2 regions of the Ensifer sp. M14 genome follow, and region 1 is predicted to be linked to the other one. Evidence: riboswitches for the same ligand, from Rfam matches in the RefSeq annotation. Region 1 holds a riboswitch; the other holds the start of a gene.
The links. A riboswitch is a leader RNA that binds a small molecule or an ion and turns the genes downstream of it on or off. The one in region 1 is predicted to bind fluoride.

Region 1 (10,093 bases):
AGCATAGCTTGAAAGCCATGGCAGCAAGAGTTGGCGTGTCCGTCCGTACCCTGCAGAGGCGCCTGAAACACTGCGGCATTGAGTTCGAGGAACTGCTTGACGAGACTCGTCGAAGCGAGGCGCTTCGACTGATCCGCGAAGGCGGTCACAGCATGACCGAGATCGCCTATCGGGTGGGTTACAGCGATCCCGCGCATTTCACGCGCGCGTTTAGACGCTGGACAGGAATGGCGCCATCTCACTTCCCAAGCGACGATGGTGGATGATCTTTTCCCGGCGAGAAAGTCGTGCGCGGACGCTGGAAAAAGGGTTCTCCCGGGTCGTCGCCGCCTGGAGGAAATTCGGCGTCAACGCGCACGCCTTCTTCATGGCGCCCAGCCAAGAAAGCCGGAAAGTATGGAATTATTTCAGAAGACGCTAATTCCCGTAAGACCACTGCGCGAAAGATGACGAAAGTGTCAGCAAAATATCTAACTCTTCGGTCGGATGGCGCGGTCTCGGTGACTGAGTTGAGCCAGGAAATCACCGCGGCGCTCACAACGCTCCGGGACGACCCCTCGCTTTACTTCGATCTCGGCGAAGCTCACCTGCTCATTCCGCTCGACCAGCTCGTTAACGCGCGTACGCGTGAAAGAGGCATCGTCAATGCAAACCGGCATATGCAGATAGCGTCGAAAGGCAATCAGGGGAAACGGAAACCCCTTACCGTTCGCGCCTTGGGGGACGAACTCTGGGCTCGTGGTGGACGGCAATTCGACTTTGATCAACGCTCGTCGCTCAAATTGGCGGGCGGTACCGTGCACACTGGATGACCAGACGCCTTTGGGATCAACATGTCCCCTCGCCTTTGTCCGCCGTCGAAGGGCACGGTCGTGCCAAGCGGGCGTTCGGTCGGTGAATTCATCGAGCGTCGCGCAGGCCCGGCTGCGATCACTCCCGCCCCCATTCCCGACGATACATTATGCGATCATTTTGGCCCAGAACGTGAACATCACAGCAACAAGCCCTACACGGCGCGTGGGAGCACGAGTCTTAGCGACATTCACGCTTAAGTCTGTGAGCAGCAACATCGCGCCAATCGCGGTCATCAGCGTTGCAGTGCGCGCTGGCTGATTTCGGGTCTGGATCCGGAACGTCGGTACTAGCGTTCCAATAATCACAATCGTCCGCCGTGGGGACAGCCGCGTTTGCTCAAGGCTCCATCAACCGAAAGGTCGCACTCTGTATGACACGCATTACTCAGCGCTCAGGAGTACGATCATCGGATTCGCAATCAACGCCTCCTTGCAGCTACGCCACCTTCCTATTGGAAAGTGCCCCAACCAATTGCGACACGAGCGCATATATCTGAGGATCAATCTCCTTGGAATCGAGGGAGGCAAAGGTGGATGTCCTATCGATGTTCCAATGTTGGAAAGCCTCCTTCACTTCGGTAGGGGACAGTTTCTCGCCGTAGGCGCTGAGGAAGAATTTGCCGAACTGGATCGCGTGGATCCGGTCAGAGGACTTCAGCGACTCACTCATATACGACTTACCGAGGGCATGAGCGTAGCGGGCCAGGGCCGTCAGCACACCGACAATGACGAGATTTAGAAGACCGATGATCAGGACGCCAGTGTACGTAGTAGTGTTCGAAGGCATCGTCAGAGCTGTGTAGCTGGAGGCTCCAGCAAATCCGAGCACAAGAAGCAAGAAAACGATGCCAGCCCCGTGCCAGAGTTGCGCGGCCCGTCGGTTCTTGGCCTCGTGCTCTTGCTGCCGAACCACCGCCTCGTTCACGAAAACCGCAAGATCTTTCTCCACTTCGACCTTGCGGGCCGCGAATATCTCACTGCGTTTCTTATCGCCTTCGATGATTGCAAGGATATCTGCGATGTACGCAGACGGTTCTCGTTCTCCTGCTTTGACCGCCTTGCTGTACTTAAGTTGTGGCGGCACTCTCCCGTCCCCAATAAGAACAGGGATGATCAACATTCTACGCGAGCGACCATAAACTCTTGCGACTTCGATCTCATTTGCAGTCCACTCCGGTATCTCGCCAGAGATCACCAACACAAAAACCTCAGCTGCCTCCAGGCCGTCAGTGATTTGTTGTGTAACGTCATCGTCGGGAAGCATGTCGAGGTCTACAAAGACGTGCTGACCAGCTCGCCTTAGCTCATTAACCAGCTTCTTAACCAGCAGGCCTTGGTCCCCGGTGTGGGAAATGAAGATTTTTGTCAATAAACTGCACCTCTGCGTACTAGGGCGCGACTCTCCTTTGTTCGCGCTTGACATCAACTAACGCTACGCCGCAATCATCGAGCGCAAAACGCCGGTGCGCTGCCATCCACTGTCTTCTTTTATCGGTAACGGCTCGTACTGCGTTTTTGCCTGCTGAGGTGCTACTTGGGCGAAAAGCCAGTTTACGGTGACGAGACAGTGACGGAAGCTCGAACGCCCAGTATTTTTCGGATCCTCAGCCTGGACGGGGGCGGAGCCAAGGGCTTTTATTCGCTTGGCGCCTTGAAGGAAATCGAGGCGTTAGCCGGGTGTAAGCTGAGCGAAAAGTTTGACCTCATATACGGTACATCCACGGGATCGATAATCGCCGCCTTGCTTGCGCTCGGCAATTCGGTCGACGAGATCGAGGTACTCTATCGCAAGCACGTCGTCACAATCATGAAGCAGTGGTTGCCCAGGAAGCGGACAGCAGCACTGGAAGGCCTTGCCGCTGATGTGTTTCAGCAGCTGAAATTCGACGCCTTTAAGACGAATGTTGGTATCGTTGGTACGCGTTGGAATGAAGAGCGGCCGATGATTTTCAAGACGAGCGCGGCGCAGGCTTTTCTTGGAAAATCTACCTTTGAGCCTGGCCATGGCTGCACAATAGCCGACGCAGTGGTCGGTTCCTGCTCCGCGTACCCATTCTTTAAAAAGAAATTTGTTGTAACAGGCCGCGGAGAAAGGGTTGAAGTTCGCGACGGAGGGTTTGTAGCCAACAATCCGGCTCTTTACGCGATTATCGATGCCACGGAAGCGCTTAGCGTACCTCGCGACAACATCCGGCTCGTCACCATCGGGGTCGGTGAGTACCCAGCGCCGAAGCTTCCCGCGTGGAGCATTCGCAAATGGGTCAGCAAGCTCCCAACCGTCGTTTTTCTGCAAAAGACCATGGAGATAAGCTCCCAATCGATGGAGGAGTTGCGAAAGGTGACGTTCCGCGATGTTGCAACGCTGCGGATACATGCCCGCTACACTCAGCCCGAGATGGCGACCGATATGCTCGAAGTGAATATGGAAAGGCTTTCCCTTCTTTGGCAACGTGGCCGAGACAGTGCGCGGGAAAACGAAGTCGAATTGCAGAGGTTCTTGTCTTGAGGAGGGGCGCCGTTAGTGATTTCAGAAAGTCAGCTCGAAACCTGGTCGCAGCTCGGGAAAGCCGCGCAGTTCACCGATACCTACAATTCGATCCGCAACAACCTGTTTCATCCTTCGGCACCCTACCCCGTCGATCGAATCGATGTGCATCTGCAAGGCTCTTATGGCAACGACACGAATGTCTGGGGAGACAGCGATGTCGACGTCGTCTTGTGTCACGCCGGAGCGTTCTATTATGACGTCACGAATATGGGTGCGCAGGACCAGGTTTTTTTGAAAGCCGCTTTCAGCGCAGATGCTGCATATCGATACGAGGATTTTAGAGGAGACGCTCAACGGTACATCTCCGGCCTTTACTGCGACGTCGATCTGAGCGGTAAAGCGATTTACATACCAGGCAATAACGGCCGAAGGAACGCAGACATTTTGGTCTGTCAGCAGTTCCGACGTTACTATTCATTAAAAAATGGCATGCACGATTACCAACCGGGTATAGCGTTTATCAGAAACGGTGCCCGCATCGAAAACTTCCCAAAACAGCATTCCGAGAATTGCACGTTAAAACACCAAGCGACAAACCAGAATTTCAAGCGGATGGTCCGTATATTCAAGAATATGCGGAATTCGATGATCACGAAGGATCTTCTGGGTCACAAGGTGGCGCCGTCCTATTTCATTGAAGGCATGCTCTACAACGTTCCTAACGATAAGTTTGTCGGATCCTACCAAGACATGTGGATCAAGTGCTTCAACTGGATTGTCACGGCCGATTCTTCGGAGCTGACGACGGCTAGTGGCCTCCATTGGCTCGTTAGAGACGGGTCACCGGTGTGCTGGCCGTCCGCCAACTTCCGGGCTTTTACAGCAGCGCTCAAATATCATTGGGAAAGCTCGTAAGTTCTGTCTGCGGTCTCACCTCAGCAGATATCTCCCGAGGTCGTGACCGACGGTAACCGCTCCGTTGTAAGTGTGGAAGGCATCGCCAACTGTTGAGCCTAATCTCATGGAATTCGCCCGCGAAAGGCTTCAAGGCCGGGAGATGTGGCGAGGGCAAGGAGTGCCCGCAGAGCTGGGCCGAAGCATGCGACGATGGCTGGACGGACCTTGCGGTTGCACGTACAAACAGGGTGTCGACTCCCACCCCAGTTCAAGGTCCCTCATGCTAAGTAACCGCGTGCGTATTTTTTCGGAGCTGGTCAGTGTTGACGCCTGGCATCTTCCATTCACCGAAAAGCGCCTTGCGGTCAGCCTCCACGCGGACGTGAGTTTCGCCACGGCCCGCATGGGAGGCGAGGACGACTCGCCCGTACGATTTACCGTCGACCTGAAACGAGCGGAACTGAGGGTGATCATTCCCGAGACCGAACAACTCGTAATCGATCGCGCCTCTATTGCCCGTATGGAAGAAACCACCACAGGAACACAAAAAAGCAAGTCGACGCGAAAAGCGAAGGGTGCCGTCAAGGGCGGTGTCTCACTGTCGGTCGACGCATCAAAACTTATGGGCGGAGTCTCCGGTGGAGCATCGGGAAGCGTGGAGCGGGAGACCGTCGAGGAGGTCAGCCTCAGTCGGAAATTAACCGGGATTATTACCTCTCACTCGATTGATGGCGAGGGTAGCAACCGCTGGAGCTTCGTCCCTGGCACAGAGCGTGTGCTCAGTGGAAAGCCATGGGATGCCGTCAAAAATCCGCTTATGAAGATCAAAGATAGGCGCGAGAGCGCCAATAAGCTCATTACGCCCACGGTGAGACTCGAGCTTTTCTGCCGCCGGGAAGACCTAGATATTAAAAACATCGTTCTCAAAGACAGCGGTATCTTCCGATCGGCCATGTCGAGAGCAGGTTTTCCCAACAGAATGGATGCCGCCGAAGCCTACATCCGAAACAAGCTCGTCGAAGAAGGCCTCCCCTCGCCCAACATGTCCGAGGATTATGCTGTTATCAGCCTTGCTCAGATCCTGGCTTCTGACGAGGGCTGATGATGGCTCATTGGCTTGCCGATATCACCAAGCTCTTTACGGCAAAAAGCCACAACCTCGCAGATCTCGCTCGAGTCGTTGGATATGATCCTGAGACCTTCTACCAAGGCACGCTTCCTGAAGGTGAAATCAGACGACGCGTACTAAATACGCCCCTTGTTGTACGGGAACTGCAGTTTGAGGAATTCTCGGGCAATCTCGGCCTCGCCATCGTCGGCTTAACGTCGGCCGGTAACATGAGACATAGCGCGTCTCTTCCTGCGATTGTGTTCGAAAATGAACTCGACCTGCAGGAGGCCTATTTTCAAGGAAAACTGGATCGGGACTTCGCAGCTGTGCTGCGGTTGTCAGACTATGGGCAGGCGAAGCGAGAAAAAGTATCTTTATTGGTGCCGGTCCTGGAGCTTCTGCAAGCCGAAGGCTTCGGCGTCGCGGTCTTGGTTGATGCCATAGTGACCGAAGTTGCGACAACGGTCCCAACCGCCTTCAATTTCGCTGAAAACGCATCAATGGGTGGCAGAATTGGCACCATAAAGGATGGCGACGAGATTATGTTCGATTGGAGCAGCAGGCGCCTCAATGTCCTCGTCACCCCCATCGAGTTGGAGAAACGGCAGCTCGAACCTGTAGCAGATAGAGCCTCGCCCTACGCTTTTCGGTTTGGCCAATCAACGAGCGAAACGAAATATGCTTCAGTCAAACAGACGATCGTTCGACAGGCGCAATATTTGTCGACGTTAGGTGTTCGATTTCCCGAGATCCGTCGAAATCGAAACAAGATCTCCACCAGCTACATGAACATTTTCCACAACATCTGCTTCATCCTGAATAGAGCTCTGGAATCGGACAGTTTCGCGCCGATTCACGGCGACTTCGATCTGGCCCAAGTGCTCTTTGAAATTCAGGCTCAAGTGTTCGAATTCTCGAAGGCAGGACTTTCGCTTCGAATGTACGATTCTGCGTTACATGGGGCGGAAACTTGCATAAAAATAGCGAAAATACTTGGAGACGCCGACTTTTCTGCGAGCGATGGGCGGGTATTTACAGCAAGGACGCTCCAGCTTTTGGGACTGATACATGCAGGCCGGGAAGACAGCCGAAACTCGATCTACGCTTTCAAGGGTGCCATCCGCGAGTTGCGGGAGAGTAACTATGAGCGCGACTACGGCAACCAGGACCTTCTGGCGGAAATCAAACGAAACCTCGCAAAGCAACTGATCGCCGAACGTCGATATGAAGACGCATACGTAGAGCTTGGCGAAGCGGAGGAGGCTCTACGGTACTTGAGGGAGGTCACGAACCATCCACCTAGAGACATTGTCCGTTCCTTGCTACGAATTCATGAAGATCAGGTCCTCCTAGACCGCATCCAAGGTCGACCAGACGAGGCGCTGTTTCACGCGAACGCGGCCGTGGCACTCTGCGAAAGTGGAACAAGGAGGGAGCCAGTTGACCGATGGAGCTTGGATGCTCTCGCCAGGGCCTATCGGTTGTCTGCGGAAGCGCATGAACTTGCGCAAGAAGTGTCCAGCAGCCTGAAGGACCTCATTGCATCACTCTCTGTTGAGGCCTCAGCGCTGTCGGTAATGAGCCCTTCCCAGAGACGGCTCGACCGATTTCAATCGTCCGTCAGACGCCTCCTGAACTCAGCCACACGGTACAAAGATTTTGATCATCGAACCCGCGAAATAGTTGAAGCGATTGAAAACAACCTTGGCCGCGTGTCATACGAGGACGACTTTCCAGGATTGATGGATGGCTTGCTCAACTTGGAAGCTGAAGAGAAGAGTGTTCTTCCCGAGTCAGTGATGCATCTTCGAAGGAGAACGCCACTCGAAGATCTCATTTGGAAAGAAGAACAGCGCCGCTTGGGTTCAACAGACATAGATACATCCGCCTGACTAACCTGAAGGAAATGCCTCGGCGGCAAGTTGCTTTTCAGCGCAGCATCATTTCCGATGCTTTGCATCCAATATTTTGGATCGAGGTCTCGCCGAGAAAACTTCGTCTCATTCTACGAGGCTAAAAGTAAGCGGTGTTGCGACACCACGTCAGCCCCTCACTGTCCTGTCGGAGAGCAGCATCGCACCGGACGTTGACAATCACCTCTAAGATGCCATATCGATTTCTCACGGTAATGGATTCTGCCGGGCATCAAGCCGAACCGCTTCTCAGATGAAGCTGATGACTCCTACTCAACGCGAGCCACGCGAAGGAGTAGAGTCGTGCCTGGAAGCCAAAGTCCCTTTCATTTTTCCCTGATCGCCGGATTTGATGGAGCGTCGTTCGCATGACGCTCGCATCGATTTTCGGTCTCCGTTTCCAGCAAATCCGCAGTCTAACCAAATGGATTGTCATCGTTACCCCGATGGCGATGACCGTCGGGTCGCTGGTCGCCCTGTTCCTCTGGAGCCTCGACCGGGCGACAGAGTTGCGTTTCGAGTTTCCCTGGCTGATTTATCTGATGCCGGTCGCGGGCTTCGCCATGGTCTGGGCCTATGGCAAGTTCGGCAAGTCAGCCGAGGGCGGCAACAACCTCATCGTCGATCAAATCCATGAGCCGGGCGGCGGTGTACCGCTGCGCATGGCTCCGTTCATTCTGGTCACCACGGTGCTCACGCATCTGGTCGGTGGTTCGGCAGGCCGCGAAGGCACCGCCGTACAGCTCGGCGGCAGCCTGGCGAGCGCCTTTGGCAGGCTGTTCAAGCTTACGCCTTCGGACATCCGCATTCTGCTGATGGCAGGCATCGCCGCTGGATTTGGGGCGGTTTTCGGGACGCCGATTGCCGGCGCTGTCTTTGCGCTGGAGGTGCTAACCATCGGGCGCATGCAATATGAGGCGTTGCTTCCCGCACTCTTGGCCGCCGTCGTCGGCGACTGGACCTGCCATGCCTGGAGCATCGGCCATCTCCAGTATTCGATTGTCTACCTCTCGGGCGAAGGGGTCGGATTTCATCTCGATGCTCTGCTGATGATGAAGGTGGTGATCGCCGGGGTCGCCTTCGGTCTTGCCGCTCACTTCTTCGCCGAACTCTCGCACCTCGCGTCGTCAGCCTACAAGGCGATCCTGCCCTATGCGCCGCTGCGGCCGGTGTTGGCGAGCGCCATCCTCATCGGCCTCGTCTATGTTCTGGGGACCCGTGAGTATCTCGGCCTCGGTGTCTGGTCTCCGAACCCTGAGGACGCAACCATCCTCGGCTTCTTTCGGCCCGACCATGTCGATTACTGGAGCTGGGCCTGGAAGGGCCTCTTCACCATCGTAACGCTGAGCGCGGGCTTCAAGGGCGGTGAGGTCACACCGCTCTTCTTCATCGGTGCTGCTCTTGGCAGTGCGGTCGCTGGCGTGCTCGGCGCGCCACCGGACCTGTTCGCAGCACTCGGTTTCGTTGCCGTCTTCGCAGGCGCGACCAATACGCCGCTCGCCTGCATGATCATGGGCATCGAACTCTTCGGAGCGACTCATTCCGTCTACATCGCGGTTGCCTGCTTCGTTGCCTATCTCTGCAGCGGCCATTCCAGCATCTATCTCTCGCAACGCGTCGGCGTGCCGAAGACGGCCGCCGCCCGCGACATTCCCCCTGATATCTCCGTCCGCCACATGCGCGAGATGAGCGCCCAGGCCAGAGGCGACCTCCTGGCGCAGGTGCGTTTGCGCTCGCTCCGGACAACAGAAAACCTTGCAGAAAGGCCCATCGTCATGACCAGCCACAAGCTTTCTTCCCGCGAGATCGGGATGGTTCGCATTTACATGAAGCCGCGTGAGAAGGCGGTCGGCACGGGAGGCTGGTTCGGCGGTGGCAAGCCGCTCTACCGGGAGCTGGTCATGCAGGCGAAGGCGACTGGCATCATGAAGGCCGTCGCCCATCACACCCACTTCGGCTACTCCAACAGCGGCAAGCTGCAGGACGAAGGTTTCGAGATACCGAACCCTGATCTTACCATGTGCGTCGAACTCATCGGCGACCGGGAACTGCTCGAAGAGTTCTGCCGAACACACGGTTCGCTCCTGAAGAACAAGGTGATCATCTACAAGCACATCGAGCACTGGGACGTGCTGGATCATGCTCTGACGACCGAAGACGCCTTGACGGATACGAAGCGGTGAGGAGCTGATCATGAAGACATTGTTCACGAGCTGGCCATTCTGGGCGCTTCTCTCGGCAGGTTTTGCGGCACTCACCGCGATCTTCGCCAAGATCGGCGTCGAGAACGTCAACTCCGATTTCGCCACCTTCTTTCGCACCATCGTCATCCTGATGGCCGCAGGCCTGATGCTCTATATTACGGGCAACTGGCAGGAACCGTCTTCGGTCTCGGCGCGAAGCTGGTTCTTTCTCGTCCTGTCGGGGCTCGCCACAGGCGCATCATGGATTTGCTATTTCCGGGCGCTGAAGCTGGGGGATGCTGCCCGCGTTGCACCCATCGACAAGCTTTCCGTCGTCTTCGTCTCGGTATTCGCCGTGCTGTTTCTCGGCGAGCGCCTGTCGCTGCCGAACTGGCTCGGCGTCGCCATGATAGCAGCAGGGGCCGTGCTCGTTGCCTACCGTGCGTGACGTCAACATCAGGGGGAAAGGGTCAGACGATGCGGGAGGAGCATCTATGGCGGGAGTGGTATGCTTGGTTTCCGGTCATGCCAATCGACGACAGGATATTCTGGCTCGAAGCCATCTGGCGACGCCGCAATCCCCGGACAGGACTATGGGAATACAAATCATTCCGCTCCAAGCAGGAGAAGGACGAGGAGGCAGCACG
Region 2 (10,093 bases), on a different contig from region 1:
CTGGGTGGAGCGGAGTTCCGCCTGCCGCTGCTCATCGGCCTGTTTCGGTACGCGGCACTCGAAGCGGTCATCCTCAACAAAGCAATGAGCCTCGTTGTCGTTGCATTCGCTTTGCCGTTCCGGGCAGCGACCGTTCCACTGGATCAGATCGTCGCGCACTGGACTATTGTCGTCAACCTGCTGGCTGGAAGTCTTCTTGGTGCATGGTTTGGCGCGGGCTGGGCAACCCGCCTCAGATCGGAAAACCTGTATAAGGTGATCGCGGTGCTGCTAATCGTCATCGCAGTGGTGCTGTTGTTCGGCCACGATGCAACCGCCGGAGCTGGCCTCGTGACTGGCACGACGCAGATTGTCGCTGGCATTTTGGCAGGTCTGGTAATCGGTGTAGTCGCCTCGCTCCTGGGCGTTGCCGGCGGCGAACTTCTCATCCCAACGCTCGTGCTGCTGTTCGGTGCAGATATTAAACTCGCGGGCAGCCTCTCCCTTGCTGTCAGCCTGCCGACGATGCTGGTCGGCTTTACGCGCTACAGCCGGGACCAAAGCTTCTCTGTTGTCGCTCGCAACAAGACATTCCTCATCGTCATGGCGCTCGGCTCGATAGCTGGCGCCTTCATTGGCGGGCAGTTGCTCGGTGTCGTGCCGACGGCCTTGCTCCTTCCGGCGCTTGCCGCCATTCTGCTGATCTCTGCCGTGAAGGTATGGCGGCATGCGTGAACCTGGTAATCATGCGTCCGCAGCTTTCGCCTTTGGAATACCCACCGACAATCGCTTCAAGCCGCAGCGGCGTGTTCCTTCCGAGCGGCTTGCCAGACCTCGCGGGCGGCGTCCATGTTCATTCCGGCAATCTCCAGGCCAACGATAAGGTCCGGCCAGGCGGAATGCCAGGCGTAGGCCGTGACGATACCGGCCACGATGATTGCTATATTGGCAAGCGCGTCATTGCGCGCCGAAAGGAACGCGGCCCTCGTCAGGCTACCGTTCTCGTGACGGAAAGCTGTCAGCAGAAATGCACAGGAAAGGTTGACTGCAAGCGCCCCCGTGCCTGTGACTGCCAACAGGAACGGCTGGGGCGGAACGGGCGCCATAAGGCTCTGATAGGTAGTCCACAACGTCGCGATTCCGGGAACGAGCAAGATCAGAGCCAGAGCCACGCCAACGCGCACGCGGTTGCGAAGCGACCATCCAAGCGCAAGCAGGATCAACAGGTTCACGGAGGCATCCTCAAGGAAATCCACACTGACCCTGATTGGCGGCGACTTCAATTCCGTCGCGCCGGATGATCCTGAGCCTGACGATCTGGCATTGCTGCCTGCACGATATCGTATGCGCTACACCCGTGAGGACGGCACAGCGGACAGGACCACGATAGCCGGGTTGTTGCGGGCCGGTTTCGTGGACGTCGGTAACAGCCTTGAAGCCACTCCGACGCCGACTGTCCCGGCACGCGGTTTCACGAATACGGAGTTCATGACTTTCCGTTCCGACTACCTGCTTGCCAGCAAGCGCCTTGCTGACGCGCCGTGGGATACGCAGTCGCCAGCAATGACACAACCGACGTCGCTTCCGACCGCTACCCGATTTGGGCGGACTTTGAGTTGGGGCCATGAAATGCAGCTCATCACGATAGCCGGCCTGTTCACCGTCCCGGTGATCGCCGCAGTCTGTCTTGCCCTATCTGCACGGGATCACTCCGATGAGCGGGATGAGGGACCTTGACTCTAGTTACTTTCCAACGGTATTTAACCTCAACGGTAATGGATTCTGCCGGGCATTACGCCGAACCGCTTCCTCGATGAAGCTGATGACTCCTACTCAACGCGCATAACGCGAAGGAGTAGGGTCGTGTCTGGAATTCATTTTCTGTGTTTTCTCATATCTGCTGACAGTTTTGGTGGAGTGTCTTTCGCATGACGCTCGCATCATTATTCGGCCTTCGTTTTCAGCAAATCCGCAGTCTCGCAAAGTGGATCGCCATTGTCATTCCGATGGCAATAGCCGTCGGATCGCTCGTTGCTCTGTTCCTCTGGAGCCTTGATCGGGCGACAGAACTACGGTTCGAGTTTCCTTGGCTGATCTTCTGTATGCCAGTGGCTGGCTTTGCTATGGTGTGGGCCTACGGAAAGTTTGGCAAGTCCGCCGAGGGCGGCAACAATCTGATCGTCGATCAAATCCACGAGCCGGGTGGCGGCGTGCCACTGCGCATGGCTCCGTTCATCCTCGTCACAACCGTGCTGACCCATCTGGTCGGCGGTTCAGCTGGACGCGAGGGAACCGCCGTGCAGCTAGGCGGCAGCCTTGCGAGCGCCTTCGGTAAGGTCTTTAAACTGACATCCGCCGACATTCGTATCCTGTTGATGGCAGGCATTGCGGCCGGGTTTGGTGCAGTCTTCGGCACGCCTATTGCCGGCGCGGTCTTTGCCTTGGAAGTCCTGACAATTGGCCGGATGCAATACGAGGCATTGCTTCCTGCCTTGCTGGCCGCCATTGTCGCAGACTGGACCTGCCACGCCTGGAGCATTGGGCATACACATTATGCCATCGCCTATCTGAGCGGCGCTGGTGAAGGCATCGGCTTTCACCTCGACGCCGTGCTGATGCTGAAGGTTGTGATTGCCTCCGTGGCCTTTGGACTGGCAGCGCATTTCTTCGCAGAACTTTCTCACCTGGCATCGTCCGCCTACAAGGCCATCCTGCCCTATGCCCCGCTGCGTCCGGTTCTCGCAAGCTTGATCCTGCTTGGCTTGGTCTACGCCCTTGGAACACGAGAATATCTGGGGCTTGGGGTATGGTCCCCCAATCCCGAGGATGCAACGATCCTCGGCTTCTTCCGCCCAGATCACATCGATTACTGGAGTTGGGCCTGGAAGGGTCTGTTCACGATCATCACTCTAAGCGCTGGCTTCAAGGGTGGTGAGGTGACGCCGCTGTTCTTCGTCGGTGCGGCTCTCGGCAGTGCTGTCGCGGGCGTTCTCGGTGCGCCACCGGACCTATTTGCCGCTCTCGGTTTCGTCGCCGTCTTCGCGGGCGCGACCAACACGCCGCTCGCTTGCATGATCATGGGCATCGAGCTTTTCGGGGCAACCCACTCCGTCTACATCGCGGTCGCCTGCTTCGTTGCCTACCTCTGCAGCGGCCATTCCAGCATCTACCTTTCGCAGCGCGTGGGCGTGCCGAAGACAGCTGCGGCCAACGACATTCCTCCTGACATCTCGGTTCGCCATATGCGCGACATGAACGCCAATGCGCTCGGCGACTTTGTCGGCAAGGTCCGGCTCCGGTCCCTTGCTACCACCGCAACCCTCACCGAAAGGCCCATCATCGTGACGCAACACAGGCTGCATTCCACCGAAATCGGCATGGTCCGTATCTATATGAAACCGCGGGAGAAGACCTCAGGCAAGAGTAGCTGGTTTGGTGCCAAGCCGCTCTATCGAGAACTGGTCCTGCAGGCGAAGTCAGCAGGAATTATGAATGCCGTCGCTCACCATACACACTTCGGATATTCGAACAGCGGCAAGCTTCAGGACGAGGGTTTCGAAATCCCCAATCCGGATCTGACCATGTGCGTCGAGATGATTGCGTCGCGCGACAAGCTTGAGGAATTCTGCCGGACTCATGGCGCGCTCCTGAAAAACAAGGTGATCGTCTACAAGCACCTGGAACAGTGGGACGTCGTCCATCACAACGTGGCGGCGGCAGAAGCACTCAAAGTCACGACATCCTGAAGGAGACGGTCTTGGTCTATCTGATCGTGTTCCTCGGAGCGGGTTTGGGTGGTGTTTCCCGGCACGCCGTCAATATTGCCGCCGCACGCTTGCTTGGCTTCGCTGGTGCTTTCGATGGCTGGACTGTTTGCTGGTCTCACGTTGATACGGCTCATTGGGCAAGGACAAGCGACATGAAAAGCCTCCTTGCCAGCTGGCCCCTGTGGGCTCTCATGTCAGCAGGCTTTGCAGCGCTGACAGCGATCTTCGCCAAGATCGGCGTCGAACTCCGAATTCGCCACCTTCATTCGTACCATCGTCATTCTGCTCGCCGCTGGGATGATGGTCTATATCACCGGCAACTGGCAGGAGCCGTCGTCGGTCTCCAGCAGAAGCTGGTTATTCCTTGTGCTTTCAGGCCTCGCGACCGGCGCATCCTGGATTTGCTATTTTCGAGCGCTGAAGCTTGGCGACGCGGCCCGCGTCGCGCCGATCGACATGTTGTCGGTTGTCTTCGTTTCCATCTTTGCCGTCCTGTTCCTCGGCGAACGCCTGACACTTCCGAACTGGCTCGGTGTCGTGATGATCGCGGGATGAGCCGTGCTCGTCGCGTACAGGGCTTAAGACCAAGAGATAACAACTGGGAGGATTGGGCCATGGTGAAGGAACAATGCTTGTGGCGCGAGTGGTACGCCTGGTTTCCAGTTATACCAGTCGATGATCACGTATTCTGGCTGGAGGAGGTATGGCGACGACGAAACCCTCAAACAGGTCGGTGGGAGTACCGGTCGTTTCGATCAGATCGAGAAAAAGAAATAGAAGATGCCAACCGCCCAATCTAGGGATTTCCCGATTGGAAAGCACTAAAGCCGCCATCTCGGCAGCAGGAGCAAGTCCATGAGAGCCTTCATCGAAAACATCACCGCCCTGGAGATCCTCGATTCGCGGGGTAATCCGACGCTTCGCGTCAGCGTTCATCTCGACAATGGCATTGTCGGCACCTCGTCCGTTCCCTCCGGCGCCTCCACTGGCGCCAACGAGGCCGTGGAACTGCGCGACGGTGACGCCAGCCGCTATGGTGGCAAGGGCGTTCGTAAAGCCGTCGACAATGTCAATCAGCGGATCGCTCCTCTTCTGAAGGGACGGGATCCTTCACATCAAGCGGCGCTCGACGCGGCAATGATCGAACTCGACGGCTCGCCGAACAAATCCGAGCTTGGAGCCAATGCCATCCTTGGGGTTTCCCAGGCGCTCTGCCGGGCCGCCGCCGCAAGCCACGACCTTCCTCTTTACGCCTATCTGGGTGGCGTTGGGGCCGTCCATCTGCCCATCCCCATGATGAACGTGCTCAATGGCGGCATGCACGCCGATTCCGGCATGGATTTCCAGGAATTCATGCTCTACCCGCATGGTGCGCCAACATTTGCTGAAGCCCTCCGTTTTGGGGCCGAGACGTTTCATGCCCTGAAATCTATCCTGTCGAAGCGCGGTCTCAGCACCAGTGTCGGCGACGAAGGTGGATTTGCACCGAAGCTCCGGAGCAACGAGGAGGCCTGCGAGGTCATTGTCGAAGCAATCGAGGCCGCAGGCTACCGGCCAGGCGACGATATTGCTATCGCGCTCGATCCTGCTGCCAGTTCGTTCTTTGAGGACGGGCTCTATCGCCTGACGCGCAGCGGGCAAGGAAACAAGACGTCCGAGGAGATGGTCAGCCTGTTCGAGACCTGGGTCGAAAAATTCCCGATCGTCTCGATCGAGGACAGCCATGATGAGAACGATTGGGACGGCTACAAGGCCATCACCAACGCTCTCGGCGACCGGATTCAGATCGTCGGGGACGACAACCTCGTCACCAATACCCACTTCATTGCAAAGGGTATCGAGGAGAAGGCCTGCAATGCGGCACTGATCAAGCTCAACCAGATCGGCACGGTGACCGAGACGATCAGCGCGATCCAGCTCTGCCGTAATGCCGGCTGGAACTATGTCATTTCGCACCGCTCGGGCGAGACGGAAGACAGCTTCATCGCCGATTTCGCTGTCGCCATGGGTGGCGGTCAGATCAAGACGGGTTCAGCCTCGCGCTCTGACCGGATTGCGAAATACAATCGGCTGCTGGAGATCGAGGCAGAACTTGGTGGTGCTGCACGGTTCGGGAAATGATGGGAGCACTAACATGAGAATTCTGGCTGTACTGACAAAAGGCGATACAGTCGCGGGAACGATGGATGCTGCAGTTATGGCGGCAGCATCCGTGACCTGCTCGTCGATCGAAGCGTTGAATGTCATCGTCGATCCTGCACATCTCGTCTGCCCTCCCGAGGAAATCGACATGCAGGAGCTTCGCACCCATGACGAAGGCTCGCTGCAACAGCGTGCGGACGCTATCAAATCCGCGTTCGGCGAATGGAATATAGTTTTGCGACCCGAAGCGCCTTCGATAGAATTGCGCACGATTACCGGGCCGGAGGCGCAGACCGTTTTACGGGAGACGACCGCGGATATCGCCCTCGTCGTCTTGTCGCATAATAGAAACATGGATGCCGCCGATGCTTTCCACGCTGAGATCTTCACGGCGCACCGGCCGGTTCTGCTGGTTCCGCCCGGTTGGAAAGCAGGAGCGCGCGCAAGGTTTTCGCATGTCGCCGTGGGCCTCACAGACAGCGATCTAGCTCGCCGCGCAATAGAGACTGCCGGACCATGGCTCGAAGCCGCAGAACGTGTCAGCGCACTTCGCGTAACGGATGAAAGCAACGCCGATAGGACGCTAAATACTGTGATGCAAGGCTCAGGCGTCACACCAGAAGTTCATATTCTGCCCCGTTCCGACAAAACGATCGGCGCGCAGCTCGTCCGTGAAGCGGATGCCCTGAAAGCGGACGTTCTGGTCACCGGGGCTTTTAGTCATAGCGAGTGGCTGGAATGGCTCATGGGTCACGAAACGCGGGAAGTTTTGGCTGCAGCCGATCTTCCGCTGCTTCTGGTCCACTGACGGGCAAAACACTTCTTGACGTAGCCGCAACTAACTCATAATTTCAATATTAGTTGAAATATGAAAACAAGTGGGGTGTGAAATACGATCATCCCCCGCAGGTGCCGAAGCCTTGTATATCCTGGCACCTTAGAACGCTTTTACGAGGATTGGATTTTATGAACGAGCGGCAGGTCCTGGATGCGTTTCGCGCACTGTCACAGCAGACCCGACTGCAGGTCATTCGCAAGCTCGTCGTCGCCGGTCCGGGCGGATTGGCGGCGGGTATAATTGCCGAAGCTGTGAACGTCTCGCCTTCCAACATTTCCTTTCATCTCAAAGAACTGGAACATGCTGGTCTGATTAGTGCTCAGCGGGAGTCACGCTCCATCGTCTACAGCGCGAGCTTCGAGACCCTCAACGGCCTCGCTCATTTCCTGATGGAGAACTGTTGTTCGGGTCAATCTGACGGCGGTGACGTGCCCCCAGAACTTGCCGGATCAGATTCATAACGGCCCCGGAATACAAACGCCTAAATCCTACAATACGGAGTAGCCCCAATGGCCGATCTGCCAGCCGCCTCGCTTGATCTCATTTCCCAGCCCGACCTTGACGCGCTTCGCCCGGCTTATTCGCAGCACAAGCCACGGATCCTCATCCTCTACGGATCGCTGCGAAAGATTTCGTTCAGCCGTCTTTTGGCGGAAGAAGCTGCACGGCTTCTCGAGCACCTCGGATGCGAGGTAAAGATCTTCAATCCCGAGGGTCTGCCCCTTCCCGATGGAGCGCCGGATACAGACCCAAAGGTTCAGGAACTGCGCGAGCTTTCTCTGTGGTCGGAAGGCCATGTCTGGGTCAGCCCCGAGCGGCACGGCGCGATGACCGGCATCATCAAGGCCCAGATCGACTGGATCCCCCTCACGACCGGTTCGGTGCGACCGACACAGGGAAAGACGCTGGCCGTCATGCAGGTCTCCGGTGGCTCGCAGTCGTTCAACGCCGTCAATCAGTTGCGGATACTGGGCCGTTGGATGCGGATGATCACCATTCCGAACCAGTCGTCGGTCGCCAAGGCCTGGCAGGAGTTCGACACGGAGGGTCGCATGAAACCCTCTGCCTATTATGATCGCGTCGTCGATGTCTGCGAGGAACTGGTGAAGTTCACACTGCTGACCCGCGATGCCTCCGACTACCTGACCGACCGCTATAGCGAGAGGAAGGAAGAGGCCGCAAAGCTCGAACAGCGCGTGGATCTGAAATCAATATGAGCGAGCGCCCGCCGGTCGGCACTATCCTTGCCCTGGGCCTCACCCAGATCATTGGCTATGGAACCCTCTACTACAGTTTCAGCATCCTTGCACCCGATATGGCGCGAGACCTGAACTGGTCTACGGAGTGGATTTTCGCCGCACTTTCCGCGGCACTTCTTCTAGGCGGCTTGACTGCGCCCTACCTTGGCCGGGCCATTGATCATTTCGGCGCAGGACAGGTGATGACGGCCGGCTCCGCGATTGCCGCAGCCGCGCTGATCGTCTGTGCCTATGCGCCGGGCAAGAGCGGCTTCGTCGCCGCCCTGATCGTGGTCGAAATCGCCGCCAATCTCGTGCAATATGGCGCCGCCTTCGCGCTGCTGGTGCAGGCAAGCCCCCGCACCGCCCAGCGCAGCATCACCTATCTGACCCTGATCGCCGGCTTCGCCTCAACGATCTTCTGGCCCATCACAACGGCTCTGCACGCCCATCTCTCCTGGCAGAATGTCTACCTGGTGTTCGCCGCGCTCAACTTGCTCGTCTGCCTGCCGCTCCACGCCTGGCTGTCTTACGGCCTTGCCAAGGGTAGAGCACAGAAACAAGCCGGCACGGCGCAGATCGTGGAGGGAAGTCTCAGCCCGGACGTCCGGCAGTTCGGGTTCAAGCTGATGGTGGTGGGGTTCTCGCTGCAATCTCTCGTCAGTGCGGCGATCCTGGTGCATATGGTGCCGCTGCTGTCGGGGCTTGGCCTTGGGGCCACCGCCGCCATTGTCGGCACGCTGTTTGGTCCGTCGCAGGTGCTGAGCCGGTTTGCCAACATGGTGCTCGGCGGCAATCTGCCGCCGCTCGCTTTGGCAACGATTGCCGCCACATTGATCCCCGGGGGCGTACTCATCCTGACCCTCACCGCTCCGTCGGTAGCAGGAGCCATGGCTTTTGCCGTTGTCTTCGGTTTGGGCAGCGGTCTTTTCAGCATCGTCACCGGTACCTTGCCGCTGATGCTGTTTGGCAGCGATGGCTACGGCAGGCTGCAAGGCAAGGTCATGGCCGCACGGTTGATCCTGTCGGCCACCGCACCCTTTGCGCTAGCGTTTGCCATGGCCCATATCGGCACGCTGTGGTCGCTCGTCATTACCACCACGCTGGGTGCAAGTGCAATTGTCGCATTCATCGGGATTGCGCGCCTACAGCGCCGCGACAAGTCTCGGGATCATCTCGCGGGCCGTCCGGCCTGACCCCAGAAGCGTCGCCGAGGCAGCCCCGGTCCAATTCCCATACCCGGCAAGCCAAAGGCGTGGCTGCTTAATCGAGCGCCCCTCATCCACATCAACCCTGCCATCGTCCGTGATCACGCCGAGATCCTGGAGATGATCGAGCGCTGGCCGAAACCCGGTGCACCAGATGACGGCGTCAAGATCGCTTCTAGTATCGTCCTGCCAGACGACGCCATCCCGATCAAAGTTTGAGAATGGCCGCACCGAACCCAGCACGCCGCGATCCCGTGCGTCCCGGACCGGGGGAACCATGACAATATCACCAAGGCTGCCAACTGCTGGGCCACTCTCCCCGCCAAGCACCCGTGCGGTAGCGCGCTGAAACAGCACGTGTCCATCGACTTCATCGGGCAAAAACACCGGTTCCTGAGGCGTGACCCAGATGGTTTCGGCGACCCTTGATACTTCGGCAAGTATCTGCGCCCCGGAATTTCCGCCGCCAACGATGGCGACCCGCTGGCCCACAAAGGGATCAGCCGAGACATAATCCGCCGAATGAATCTGCACGCCCTTGAAGCCAGAGGCACCGGCATAGTCCGGAACGAAAGGATGTCGCCAAGTGCCGGTCGTGCTCAGAACGGCACGCGCTCGCCACTGTCTGCTATCGGCGACGACCTCCAGAGCGCCTTCGACGTTGCGGACCGACGTCACTGCGACCGGGCGTTCTATGGGAAAATGATACCGCTCCTCGTAGCGCGCCAGATAATCGACCACCTCATTCCTTGACGGATAGGCCGCCTCGGTCTTCGCCGGCATCATCCATCCCGGCAGCGAGCTAAAGGATGCCGGTGAAAACAGATGGAGTGAATTCCACGCATGTCGCCATGCACCACCGGGCCCTTCTTCAGCATCAAGGATCACGAATCTGACGTCGGCACGCCGCAGATAGTAAGC

Region 2: another riboswitch for fluoride. It lies ahead of BLJAPNOD_RS27290 (voltage-gated chloride channel family protein); the one in region 1 lies ahead of BLJAPNOD_RS32630 (voltage-gated chloride channel family protein).

The regions. Positions count from the first base shown of each region.
Region 1 is NZ_QJNR01000018.1:24,261-34,353, forward strand. It holds gene BLJAPNOD_RS32590 (AraC family transcriptional regulator) at 1-266, shown strand, start outside; gene BLJAPNOD_RS32595 (hypothetical protein) at 510-812, shown strand; gene BLJAPNOD_RS32605 (toll/interleukin-1 receptor domain-containing protein) at 1,291-2,223, opposite strand; gene BLJAPNOD_RS32610 (patatin-like phospholipase family protein) at 2,389-3,360, shown strand; gene BLJAPNOD_RS32615 (nucleotidyltransferase) at 3,376-4,257, shown strand; gene BLJAPNOD_RS32620 (hypothetical protein) at 4,520-5,341, shown strand; gene BLJAPNOD_RS32625 (dihydroxy-acid dehydratase) at 5,344-7,242, shown strand; fluoride riboswitch at 7,466-7,542, shown strand; gene BLJAPNOD_RS32630 (voltage-gated chloride channel family protein) at 7,632-9,446, shown strand; gene BLJAPNOD_RS32635 (EamA family transporter) at 9,457-9,894, shown strand; gene BLJAPNOD_RS36310 (hypothetical protein) at 9,924-10,093, shown strand, end outside.
Region 2 is NZ_QJNR01000011.1:53,332-63,424, forward strand. It holds gene BLJAPNOD_RS27275 (sulfite exporter TauE/SafE family protein) at 1-714, shown strand, start outside; partial or broken gene BLJAPNOD_RS27280 (cation transporter) at 771-1,238, opposite strand; gene BLJAPNOD_RS27285 (hypothetical protein) at 1,324-1,716, shown strand; fluoride riboswitch at 1,742-1,818, shown strand; gene BLJAPNOD_RS27290 (voltage-gated chloride channel family protein) at 1,908-3,725, shown strand; partial or broken gene BLJAPNOD_RS27300 (EamA family transporter) at 3,899-4,301, shown strand; gene BLJAPNOD_RS36220 (hypothetical protein) at 4,361-4,546, shown strand; gene eno (phosphopyruvate hydratase) at 4,602-5,867, shown strand; gene BLJAPNOD_RS27315 (universal stress protein) at 5,881-6,696, shown strand; gene BLJAPNOD_RS27320 (metalloregulator ArsR/SmtB family transcription factor) at 6,855-7,187, shown strand; gene arsH (arsenical resistance protein ArsH) at 7,236-7,943, shown strand; gene arsK (arsenite efflux MFS transporter ArsK) at 7,940-9,160, shown strand; gene BLJAPNOD_RS27335 (ArsO family NAD(P)H-dependent flavin-containing monooxygenase) at 9,110-10,093, opposite strand, start outside.